DNA from 2 places in the Microbacterium sp. Ag1 genome. Region 1 is predicted to be linked to the other one. Evidence: riboswitches for the same ligand, from Rfam matches in the RefSeq annotation. Region 1 holds a riboswitch; the other holds the start of a gene.

The links. A riboswitch is a leader RNA that binds a small molecule or an ion and turns the genes downstream of it on or off. The one in region 1 is predicted to bind thiamine pyrophosphate.
Region 2: it holds a riboswitch for thiamine pyrophosphate, as region 1 does, so the genes downstream of both, AAY78_RS06370 (ECF transporter S component) here and thiM (hydroxyethylthiazole kinase) in region 1, are expected to answer to the same signal.

Annotation. Positions count from the first base shown of each region.
Region 1 is NZ_LBCR01000032.1:324,855-330,640, reverse strand. Features, by position in the region: gene AAY78_RS14770 (bifunctional hydroxymethylpyrimidine kinase/phosphomethylpyrimidine kinase) at 1-1,016, opposite strand, end outside; gene thiM (hydroxyethylthiazole kinase) at 1,013-1,861, opposite strand; TPP riboswitch at 1,852-1,946, opposite strand; gene AAY78_RS14760 (NAD-dependent epimerase/dehydratase family protein) at 1,953-2,915, opposite strand; gene AAY78_RS14755 (DUF402 domain-containing protein) at 2,912-3,634, opposite strand; gene pheT (phenylalanine--tRNA ligase subunit beta) at 3,709-5,786, opposite strand, start outside.
Region 2 is NZ_LBCR01000027.1:58,648-64,433, forward strand. Features, by position in the region: gene AAY78_RS06360 (ABC transporter ATP-binding protein) at 1-1,446, shown strand, start outside; gene AAY78_RS06365 (D-alanyl-D-alanine carboxypeptidase family protein) at 1,526-3,238, opposite strand; TPP riboswitch at 3,320-3,429, shown strand; gene AAY78_RS06370 (ECF transporter S component) at 3,422-4,078, shown strand; gene AAY78_RS06375 (ABC transporter ATP-binding protein) at 4,081-5,532, shown strand; gene AAY78_RS06380 (energy-coupling factor transporter transmembrane component T family protein) at 5,529-5,786, shown strand, end outside.

The DNA.
Region 1 (5,786 bases):
AGTGCTCGCTCCGCCTCCGGATCCAGCAGCCGGTCGCCGGAGGTCGCGACCATGACGGGATCGAGCACCACGACAGGCGGGCGCACGCGGTCGAGCCACGCCCCCACTGCGCGGATGACCTCGGCGTCGGCGAGCATCCCGATCTTCACGGCGTCGATCACGATGTCGTCCGACACGGCATCGAGCTGCGCGCGGAGGAAGTCGACCGGCGGCACGTGCACAGCGCGCACGCCCTGCGTGTTCTGCGCGGTCAGCGCCGTGAGCACAGCCATCCCGTACCCGCCGTTCGCGGCGATGGACTTGAGGTCGGCCTGGATGCCCGCACCTCCGGACGGGTCGCTCCCGGCGATGCTGAGCACTCGCGGTACACCCCCGGAGCGCCAGCGCCGCAGGAACCGCGTCGCTACGGCGGCCGGATCGTCGGCGGCACACAGCGCCGAGACCACGGCCACCCCCGCCGCACCGGCATCGCGAAGGGCCTCGGTGTCGTCGATGTGGACACCGCCGATCGCCACGCACGGGAGTGCGCTGCGCCTGGCGAAGTCGCGAAATCCCTCCACGCCCAGCGGGACGGGGTGATCCGGCTTCGTGAGGGTGGGACGGATGACGCCGACCCCGAGGTAGTCGACCGTCCCGGCCGGGAGGGCCCGCACCGCGTCGAGGTGCGCGGCGGTGTTGGCGGTGAGGCCGATCAACGCGTCGGGTCCGAGTGCCTCACGGGCGCGCAGCACCGAGGCGTCGCCCTGACCGAGGTGCACGCCATCGACCCTGGCTCCACGCTCACGAGCAGCCACGGCCGCGCCCAGCCGATCGTTCACCACGAGCAGCGCCCGACCGTCGATCGCCTGCGACAGCGCGACCAGCTGTTCGACCGTCTCCTCGTCGGTCGCGTCCTTGTCGCGCAGCTGCACGATGCGCACCCCGCCTTCCACCGCGTGCCGGACGGTCTCGACGACGCCCCGGTCTCCGCACAGCTCCGCATCCGTGACGAGGTAGAGCGAGAGGTCGGCGTTCACAGGGCACCGCCTTCGACGCGGGCACGGACCCTGATGTCAGCGGAATCCACCGCGGCGAGGGCATCCAGCAGCGCGACGGCGAAGCTCCCCGGCCCGGTGGACCGCTCCGCTGCCTGCTCCGCCGCGATCGTGTACACGAGGCTCGCCGACGCGACCGCCGTGAGCGCGTCGTGCCCTGTCGCCCGCGCAGCGCCGAGGAAGGCCGCCATCACCGCGCCCAGAGCACAACCGCCGCCCGTGACCCTCGTGAGCAGCTCGTGCCCGTTGGACAACCGCAGCACGCGTTCGCCGTCGGTGAGCAGATCGATCGGGCCGGACACGGCCACCACACCGCGTGTCGTCCGAGCCAGCGCCGATGCGGCCTCGGCCGCGGACTCGGTGCTGTCGGTGGAATCCACACCTCGCCCACCGGCGCTGAGCCCCGCGAGAGCCAGCACCTCCGAGGCGTTGCCGCGGATCGCGGTCGGACGCTGCTCGACGAGTTGACGCGCGAGTGCGGTGCGCACCGGGAGCGCACCGACCGCGACGGGGTCGAGCACCCAGGGCGTACCGGCTGCCCTCGCACCGGTGACGGCTTCCAGAGTCGCCGCGCGCTGCTCCGGGGTGGGCGTCCCCAGGTTGACCAGCATCCCCGAGGCGACACCGGCGAACATGCCGGCCTCCCCGACGATGTCGACCATGGCGGGGGCAGCCCCGAGCGCCAGCAGCACGTTGGCGGTGAAGCCGGTGACCACGGCATTGGTGATGCAGTGCGTCAGCGGTGGCGCCTCACGCAACACCCCCAGCAGCACCGCAGCCTTTTCGGCGAGATCGTGTGTGGAATCAGGACGCAGAAGATCGCTCATCGCGACATCCCTTCGCTAGTACGAACTAGATCAGGTTCGACGGGTCTGTTCTCAGCCGCGGATCGCGGCACCCCGTGTCACTGTCCGCAGTCTATCGATCGGCCAGCAGCGCCCGCTCCTGCGCCCGCGTGAGCCCGGCACGTCGTTCGCGGTCGAGTCCGCGCTCCCGTTCGTCGGCGAGCACGCGCTCGATCGTGTCGACGAGCGGACGGAGCGTCCCACCGGTCTCATGGAATGCCGCGTTCGAGCGGGTCATGAATCCCGTCATCTCGGGCGGGAGCCACAGCGGCAGGGAGTGCGGGCCGGCCCAGTGGTCCACGTCATGCGCGATGAGCCACTCCTCGTCCGCGACGATGGTCGCCCCGGTGTGCCCGGATGCAGCGCGGACCATCCGCAGCACATCCGCGAGAGGCCTCTCGTCGCCGACGGCGTTGACGGCTCCGCTGCCTCGCGCGGTGACGATGTACTCCGCCAGATCGTCGACGTCGATCAACTGAGCGCTCCGCCCGTCCAGCGGGGGCAGCAGCACGGCGTCAGCGTCGGCACGAGCGAACGCAGCACTCCAGTAGCCGAAGCGGTCGCTCAGGTCTCCGTCGCCCACGATCAGGCCGGGACGCACCACGAGTGCCCGCTCCCCCAATCGGGCGACGGAGTCCTCGGCGGCGACCTTCTGCGCCGCGTACTCGTACTCGTCGCCGAGAACCGCCGCCGGGTGTCGTGGAGCCGATTCGTCCGCACCGACCGTCTCGTCATCGGAGTACACCGACACGGATGACACGTACGTCCATCGTGCCGCTCGATCGCCCAGCATCTCGACTGCCCGATCGACATGCGCCGCCTGGGAGGAGATGTCGACGACGTGGTCCCACTCCCGTCGTGCGAGGTCGGCGTAGGTCGAAGCCTCCTCGCGATCGCCACGCACCAGGACCGTTCCCTCCGGCGCGGGCCGTGTGCCTCGAGCGAGGCAGGTGACCGTGGCTCCGTGGTCGCGCCAGTGACCGGCGACGCGCCCGGAGAGCCACCCGGTGCCGCCCAGGATCAGAACATCCGTCATGGTGTGCCTGCACCCAACCGGTCAAGGCCTGCCAGCACCGGAACCGTCCAGGCGGGGTCGGGCCGCCAGCGGGTCCACGCGGAGTCGAACGGCCAGTCGTCGGCCTCGAACGACGCGATGGCCGCGTCCGCGTGCCGCTCGATCTGCGCGGCCTGCTCGGAACTGAGCCGTCCCTGGGCGATCGCGGCGACGAGCTCATCCTCGTCCTTGAGGTGGATGCCGCCCGCCGGATCGATCTCGACGTCGAGGATATGGTCGGACGAGAAGGTGTCCCGGTCTGTCCGCAGATGCGCGTTTTCGAGATTCACGTACCACCCGGAGAACGCCCAGTCCGGCCCGGTGGTGTCGCTCCAGAAAAGCCAGATCGACCACGGCATCCCCGCAGGGGCGATGCACAGCACCCCGTTGCCCCGCCAGCGCTCCACGATGCGCGTCCGCGGCTCGAGCCAGCGCCGGGCGAGAGGCACTTCCCGAACGCGCTGTCCATCGCTGGAGCCGGGCGCCTCCTGGAGCGTCCCGGGAGCGAGCCAGGCCACGAGACCGCGCTCATCATCACGGACCACGCGCATCGGCGAGATCCTGGACGGCTCTCCCGGCTGCCACCCCGGTTTCCGGTAGTGCCAGTCGATCTGTGCGCCGGGCTCGAGGAACGGCCCCTCGCCGAGCGGTCGCGCCCCGTCGGGGACGGCGGCCGGAGTGCCCTGGGGGAGGATTCTCATCCCGCCACGGTACTCCGGCGCCGACCTGGATCATCCGAGGACGACACGGTGCGCCTCACACCGCGGATCGGCCCTCAGTCGCGCAGCGTCGCTCCGAAGCGCTGCGCAGCGACCTCGACTCCGGCGAGCTTGGCTTCCGTGGCCTCCGCCGCGGTGAGGGTGCGGTCATCCGCCCGGAACCTCAGTGCGAAGGTCAGGCTCTTGGAACCCTCCGGAACGCCCTCTCCGCGATAGTCGTCGACGAGGCGCACCGACTCCAGCAGCGTGCCCGCACCTTCGGCGAGGGCGGCCTGCACATCCGCGGCGGGGACCCCGGCCGGAACCAGGAGCGACACGTCCTGCGTAGCGGCGGGGAACGTCGACAGCGAAGCCGCGACGACCCGTCCGCCGGCAAGCGACAGGATGCGGTCGAGGTCGAGCTCGAACACGGTCGCGCGCCCGGGAAGATCGGCCCCCTCGGCGACAGCGGGGTGCAGCTCGCCGACGTATCCGACCTCTTCGCCTGCCACCAGGAGCGACCCGGTGCGCCCGGGGTGGAGGGCGGCGCGTTCGGCCTGGAGCACGTCGATGTCGACCCCGGCGGCTGCCGCGATCACACGGACCGCGTCCAGAGCCTCCACGAGGCCGGCGGCCTCGGCGGGGCGACCGGGCTGGCGCGGTGCGACATGGCCGGTGAGGAGTCCGGAGACGAACCGGTGCTGTGGCGGGATCGAGGCGTTCAGCTCCGCGAGCGTCTCGTCGGACGGACGCTCCCCCAGCGGCGGCACCTCATCGGTGCCGTACTCCACACCCGGCTCGGGAAGGAAGACCACCCCGGTTTCGAAGATCGCGAGGTCGGTGAGCCCGCGGGAGATGTTGCGGTGCGCGGTCTGCAGCAGACCGGGGATCAGCGACCGGCGCAGGTACGGCGCCTGCCCGTCGAGCGGATTCGCCAGACGGATGCTCGGCAGGTGCTCGCCCGACGCGGAGCCGTGCAGATCGTTCTGCGCCTCCGTGGTGAACGGGAACGACGGCGTCTCGACCAGCCCCGCAGCAGCCAGAGCATCGGCCACGCGGCGGCGGCCCTGCTGGTGCGCGGTGAGGCCGCGCCCGGAGGGAGGCGTCGGCAGCACCGAGGGGATGCGGTCGAGCCCGTGGATGCGGGCGACTTCCTCGGCGAGCGTCCACTTGTCGGTGAGGTCGGGGCGCCAGGTCGGCGGGATGACCGTCCACCCGCCCTGGGTCCCTGAGCCGGTCGAAGGGCTGACCTCCGCGCCGATCGTCGTCAGCGCACCGGTGATCTCTTCATCGGTGTAGTCGACGCCGATGAGCCCCTGCACGAAGCCGGCGGGCAGCTCGATCTCCGCGACGAAGACCTCGGCGAACAGCGCGCCGCCCTCCTCCGTGAGCGTGCCCCCGGCGAACTCGACCATGAGGTCGGCCGCGCGCCGGGCCGCGACGAAGGGGATCAGCGGGTCGACGCCGCGCTCGAAACGCTTGGACGCCTCGCTGGGCAGCTTGTGACGACGAGCCGAACGGGCGATCGTGGTCGGGTCGAAGCTCGCCGCCTCGATCATCACGTTCCGGGTGGAGTCGCTCATCTCCGTCGTGCCGCCGCCCATGACGCCGGCCAGGCCGATCGGACCCGACTCGTCTGTGATGAGCAGGTCTTCGGTGTGCAGCGCGCGCTCGACGCCGTCGAGGGTGGTCATCTTCTCGCCCGGAGTCGCGCGGCGGACCGTGATGCCGCCCGTGAGCTTGTCGAGGTCGTAGCCATGCAGCGGCTGTCCGAGCTCGAGCATCACATAGTTGGTGATGTCGATGAGCACGCCCAGCGACCGCATGCCGGCGAGGCTGAGCCGCGCCACCATCCACGGAGGAGTCGGACGCGAGGGATCGACGTCGCGGACGACACGGGTCACGAACTCGCTGGCGCCGACGTTCGCACGCACAGGTGCGACGTCGTCGACCACGGTCGTGTGTCCGGTGCCCGGCTGGAGTTCGGCGAAGTCGCGCTCCGCCGGGTCGCGGAAGGTCGCTCCGGTCGCGTGCGCGTACTCACGAGCCACCCCGCGCAGGGAGAAGGCGTAACCGCGGTCGGGCGTGACGTTGATCTCCACCGCGACGTCGTCGAGGCCGAGCAGGGCGATCGCGTCGGTGCCGACGGGCGCAT
Region 2 (5,786 bases), on a different contig from region 1:
GCCCTCATCACGCTGCCTCTCATGGGCGTGATCTTCGGCATCATCGGACCGCGGTCGCAGAAGGCCTTCGGCACGCAGTGGCGCAAGGTCGGCCGGCTCAACGCCCGTGTCGAGGAGGCGTTCTCTGGCCACGCGCTGGTGAAGGTCTTCGGTCGCGAGAAGGACGCACTGGACAAGTTCCAGGACGAGAACGAAGAGCTGTTCCAGGCGAGCTTCAAGGCGCAGTTCCTCTCCGGCATCATCATGCCGGCGATGATGTTCGTCGGGAACCTCAGCTACGTGGGCATCGCGGTGCTCGGTGGTCTGATGGTCGCCAACGGTCAGCTCCGCCTCGGTGACGTGCAGGCGTTCATCCAGTACTCGCAGCAGTTCACGCAGCCGCTGTCCGAGCTGGGCGGAATGGCCGCTGTCGTGCAGTCCGGGACCGCCTCCGCCGAGCGTGTGTTCGAACTGCTCGACGCCGAGGAGCAGGAGGCCGACGACGCCGATGCTCCCGAGCTCGTGGAGGGCAAGGGCGTCATCGAGTTCGAGAACGTCGCGTTCTCGTACACGCCGGATCGTCCGCTCATCCGTGATCTGTCGTTCCGGGTGGAGCCGGGTCAGACCGTCGCGATCGTCGGTCCGACCGGTGCGGGCAAGACGACGCTGGTCAACCTGATCATGCGCTTCTACGAGCTCAGCGGTGGACGGATCATGCTCGACGGGCAGGACATCGCCGAGGTGACCCGCGACGAGCTGCGTTCGCGCACCGGCATGGTGCTCCAGGACCCGTGGCTGTTCGCCGGCAGCATCCGCGAGAACATCCGCTACGGTCGCTCGACCGCGACCGATGAAGAGGTCCTCGCCGCAGCCAGGGCCACCTACGTCGACCGCTTCGTGCACGCCCTCCCCGAGGGATACGACACGGTGCTCGACGAGGATGCAGCGAACGTGTCGGCCGGTGAGCGTCAGCTCATCACCATCGCGCGGGCGTTCGTCGCACAGCCGTCGATCCTCATCCTCGATGAGGCCACGTCGGCGGTCGACACCCGCACCGAACTGCTGCTGCAGCACGCGATGGCCGCGCTCCGAGAGGGGCGCACGTCGTTCGTGATCGCGCACCGACTGTCGACCATCCGCGATGCCGACCTCATCCTGGTGATGGAGCACGGCGACATCGTGGAGAAGGGAACGCACGACGAGCTCATCGCCGCGCAGGGCGCCTATTGGCGTCTGTACCAGTCGCAGTTCGAGCAGGCCGCGACCGACATCGACGCCGAAGACGCGCTCACGGGAACGACGCCGGTCGTCGTCACCGGCGAAGCGGGCGACACCGATGCTGCGCGCGCGGAGGCTGCAGCCGCTGTGGCCGGCGCGTCCGTCGGCGCACAGGTGCCGGCAGCCGAGACGGCCGCGGCGCAGGCCCTGCTGGAAGACGGCGCTGACGGCTCCGATCACCGCTCCTGACCTACGGCATCAACGCACGACGCCCCACCGCCGCTCACGCGGGGTGGGGCGTCGTCGTAGGCGATCGCCGGGGAGTGCGTCAGGGCTGGTCGGCTCTGATCCCGAGCAGCTCGAGCGGGTGGGTCAGACGCCACCAGGGACTCGGCCCCTCGACATCCGCGGCCAGCACCAGCGGAGTCGTCGTGGTGTTGACCGGTCCTGCCGTGGTCAGCGTGCCCACCGTGTCACCCTGTTCGCGTTCTTCGCCGAGGTCGAAGGCGGTCGCGGCGGTCGCGGTCGCGCTGTTCCAGAGCACCACATCGGCGTCGGATTCGGTGATGACGTCGACCTGCTCGCCCCACGGAGTCGTGACGCTGCCGACCACGGTGTCCTTCGCGACGGCCGGCGCCTGCGCCTCCAGTGCGGATTCCGCCTCGGCGAACAGGGAACGCGTGAGAGCGAGTCGCTCGTCGTCTCCGGCTTGATTCAGCGCCGCGGCGAACAGGTGCACCGTGGTGTCACCGATCACGAGGTCCTTCGCGGTGAGAAGGTTCCAGCCGACCAGGGTGCCGGTCTTGATGCCGACGACACCGGGATCGTCGAGCATGCCGTTCGTGTTCACGACGGTGCCCGCACCCGGGAGGTCGACGGACTTGGTGCCGACGATCTCGGCGAAGACCGGGTTCTGCATCGCACGCTCGCCGAGCGCCACCAGGGCCTCGGGCGTGGCCACGTTGCGCTCGTCGAAGCCGGAGGGGGTCACCACGGTGATTCCGGTCAGGCCACGTTCGCGCAACCACACCTCTGCAGCCCTCGCGAACTCGCGCTCGGAGCCCCAGATCTCGGTCGCGAGCCGATCGATGTAGTTGTTCGCGGAACCCATGAGCGTCCCCTGCAACAGCTGGTACTCCGTGAGCACTCCGCCGATGGGCACGTCGAGGGCGGATTGGTCACTGCGCCGGTAGTCCCAGTACTTCACGCTGTCGGCGCGGGTGAACGAGAACTCGGGTCCTTGCTCCCCGACAGCGAGCGGCATGCGGTCGAGCACCATCAGACTGCTGACGACCTTGGTGATGCTCGCGATGCTCACGGCGTCGGGCACCGAAGCCGCCGTCGTCATGCCCGCGATGCCGACGGCACCCGCACCCTCGGTCGGCCAGGTCACGGCGGCGGCAGCGGCGGGAGTCGTCGCGAACTCGACCGACTGCACCGTCGGCGGCACCTCGTGGAGGGGCCAGAGCAGTGTGGTGCCGGCGTAGACGGCGACGAGACCGGCGAGCGTGGCCAGCGGGACCAGGACAACCGGGCGGGCGATGGCGGGGCGAAGACGCGCACCGCGCAGCAGACCGCTCGATCGCTCGGCCTCCGAGGTGTCGTCGAGAGTGGCCGTGGCGGTGTGCTCGGCGACGGTCGCGGCGTCGACCCAGGTGAGAGCGGTGGCCGTCGTGGTGTCGTCGGCCCACTGGGGCGCGGCTGTCTCCGACGCGGTGAGTTCGCCGGAAGGATCCGAGACCGTGCGGTCGCGAGGGATGAACGGCGGCTTCGTCAGCGCGGGGGTGGCCGGTTCCGGGGCGCTCACGGCCTCCGGTGGAACGACGGCCTCCGGTGGAACGACGGGCTCCGGGTCTACGACGGGCTCCGGGTCTACGACGGGCTCCGGGTCTACGACCGTCCCCGGAGCATCCGCTCCAGGCGACGTCTGCTCGGCCGTCAGCACCGATCCGCCTGTCGCGGTGTCGGCGGTGTCGGCGGGGGCAGGGCCGTCGTCGCCGACGACGCCCGTCGCCTCGTCGGCGGGATCTGATGCGGTCACTCGTTTACGGTACCCAATCCCGCGCGTGTTCCGCGGCGCCGGGCCCTGTCGCCACGGGGGTGTCGCCGACGGTAGGATCGTCAGCACAACCACGGGAGTCCGGCGAGCCGGGCTGAGAGGGAGCGAATCGCGCTTCGACCGTCGAACCTGATCTGGGTCATGCCAGCGCAGGGAGGAGTTCAGATGAGTACGCCCACGTCCGCATCCACGCAGCAGGCATCCGCCGCCGCACAGGATCCGCACCGCACATCGATCTGGCGCTGGCGCGTCGTCGACATCGTCGTTGCCGCCGTCCTCGGCGTCGCGATCGGCCTCGTGTTCTGGGGATGGAACACGATCGGCTACGCCTGGTTCGGTGCGGCCGATGCTCTGACGCCGGGACTGGGCGGTATCGCCGTCGGCATCTGGCTGCTGGGCGGCGTCGTCGGCGGCCTCGTCATCCGCAAGCCCGGTGCGGCGCTGGTCGTCGAGCTCGTCGCAGCGATCGTGTCGATGCTGATCGGCAACGTGTGGGGCGTCTCGACCGTGCTGTCCGGCATCGTGCAGGGACTCGGCGCGGAGATCATCTTCGCCCTGTTCTTCTACCGGCGCTTCGGGATCGCGGTCGCCGCGCTCGCCGGTGTCGGTGCAGCGGTGGCTGCCTGGGTGTTCGAGCTGTTCTACGGCAGCTCGCCCAACATCCTGAAGTCCGTCGAGTTCAACACGATCTACCTGGTCAGCGTTGTCGTCTCCGGGGCGATCCTGGCGGGTGTCGTCGGTTGGCTGCTGGTGCGCGCGTTGGCGGTCACCGGTGCACTGAACCGCTTCGCCGTCGGGCGAGAGCACGTGCGCGAGGTCTGACCGTGACCATCGCCGCCCCGGCCCGCGTGCAGGCTGCGGGCTGGGGCTGGCGGTACGCCGGTCGGAAGCTCCCCGCCGTCGAGGACGTCTCGTTCACGATCGAACCGGGTGAGCGGGTGCTGCTGCTCGGCGCCTCCGGTGCCGGGAAGTCGACGCTGCTCGCGGGCCTGGCCGGGGTCCTCGGCGGCGACGACGAAGGGGTGCGAACCGGGTCGCTGCACATCGACGGTGCCGCCCCCGAATCCCGGCACGGTCAGGTGGGCCTCGTCCTGCAGGACCCCGATGCGGGGATCGTGCTGTCGAAGGTCGGCGACGACGTGGCGTTCGGGTGCGAGAACCTCGGTGTGCCCGCATCCGAGATCCCCGGTCGCGTCGCGGAGGCGCTGGATGCCGTCGGGCTCGATGTGCCGCTGCAACGCCCCACGAAGGCCCTGTCGGGCGGACAGAAGCAGCGACTGGTGCTCGCCGGTGTGCTCGCGATGCGCCCAGGGCTGCTGCTGCTCGACGAGCCGACGGCGAACCTCGACCCCGAGGGTGTGCGCGAGGTGCGGGCGAGCGTCGAACATGCCGTCGCCTCCACCGGTGCGACGCTGATCGTCGTCGAGCACCGCACACCGATCTGGGTCGATCTGATGACGCGCGTGATCGTGCTCGCGGCCGACGGCGGACTGCTCGCCGACGGGGAACCGGCCCAGGTGTTCGCGGCATACGGCGACGTGCTGGCGGACGCCGGGGTGTGGGTGCCCGACCGGGGGATCGACCTGCCCGTGCTGGAGCAGGTGTCGGCACCGGACGCGCTCACCGCGTCCGACCTGACGATCGGACGGGAGCATGGAGCGCCGGTGCAGCGCGGGCTCGACCTGCGCGTGCCGCGGGCGAACGCGACGGTGATCACCGGGCCGAACGGCGCCGGCAAGTCGACGCTCGCCCTCACGCTCGCCGGGCTCATCCCGGAGCAGGCGGGAGAGGTGCGGTCGGCACCGGAGCTGGCGGGGCGCAAGGGCACGCGCCCCATCCGCTGGACCTCGCGCGAGCTGCTCACCCGCATCGGGATGGTGTTCCAGGAGCCGGAGCACCAGTTCCTGGCCCAGACCCTTCGCGATGAGCTCGCGGTCGGGCCACGGGCGCTCGGCTGGGATCAGGCGAAGACGGATACGGTCGTTGACGGTCTTCTCGAACGCCTGGGCCTCGCCCCGCTCGCCCTCGCCAACCCGTTCACGCTCTCCGGAGGGCAGAAGCGGCGGCTGTCGGTCGCCACCGTGCTGGCCGGGGCGCCGGAGGTCATCGTGCTCGACGAGCCGACGTTCGGACAGGACCGCCGCGGGTGGATCTCGCTCGTCGCCCTGCTGCAGGAGGAGATCGCGCGTGGCCGGTCGATCATCGCGGTCACGCACGACGACGCGGTGATCCGACACCTGGGCGGTCATCGCATCGAGTTGGGGTCGTCGTCGTGACGGCGACCGAGACCGTGCGCCCGGTCTGGCTCGACGGTGTGAACCCGGTGACGAAGCTGCTGCTCGCCCTGCTGCTGTCCGTGCCGCTGTTCGCCTCCATCGACATCACGAGCGCGCTGGCAGCGATCGTCCTGCAGCTGCTCTGCCTACCGTTGACGGGGCTGCGTCTGTCGACGGTGCTGAAGCGCCTGCTGCCGGTCGTGATCTTCGCCCCGATCGCCGGTGTGAGCATGCTGCTGTATGCGGAACCGGCA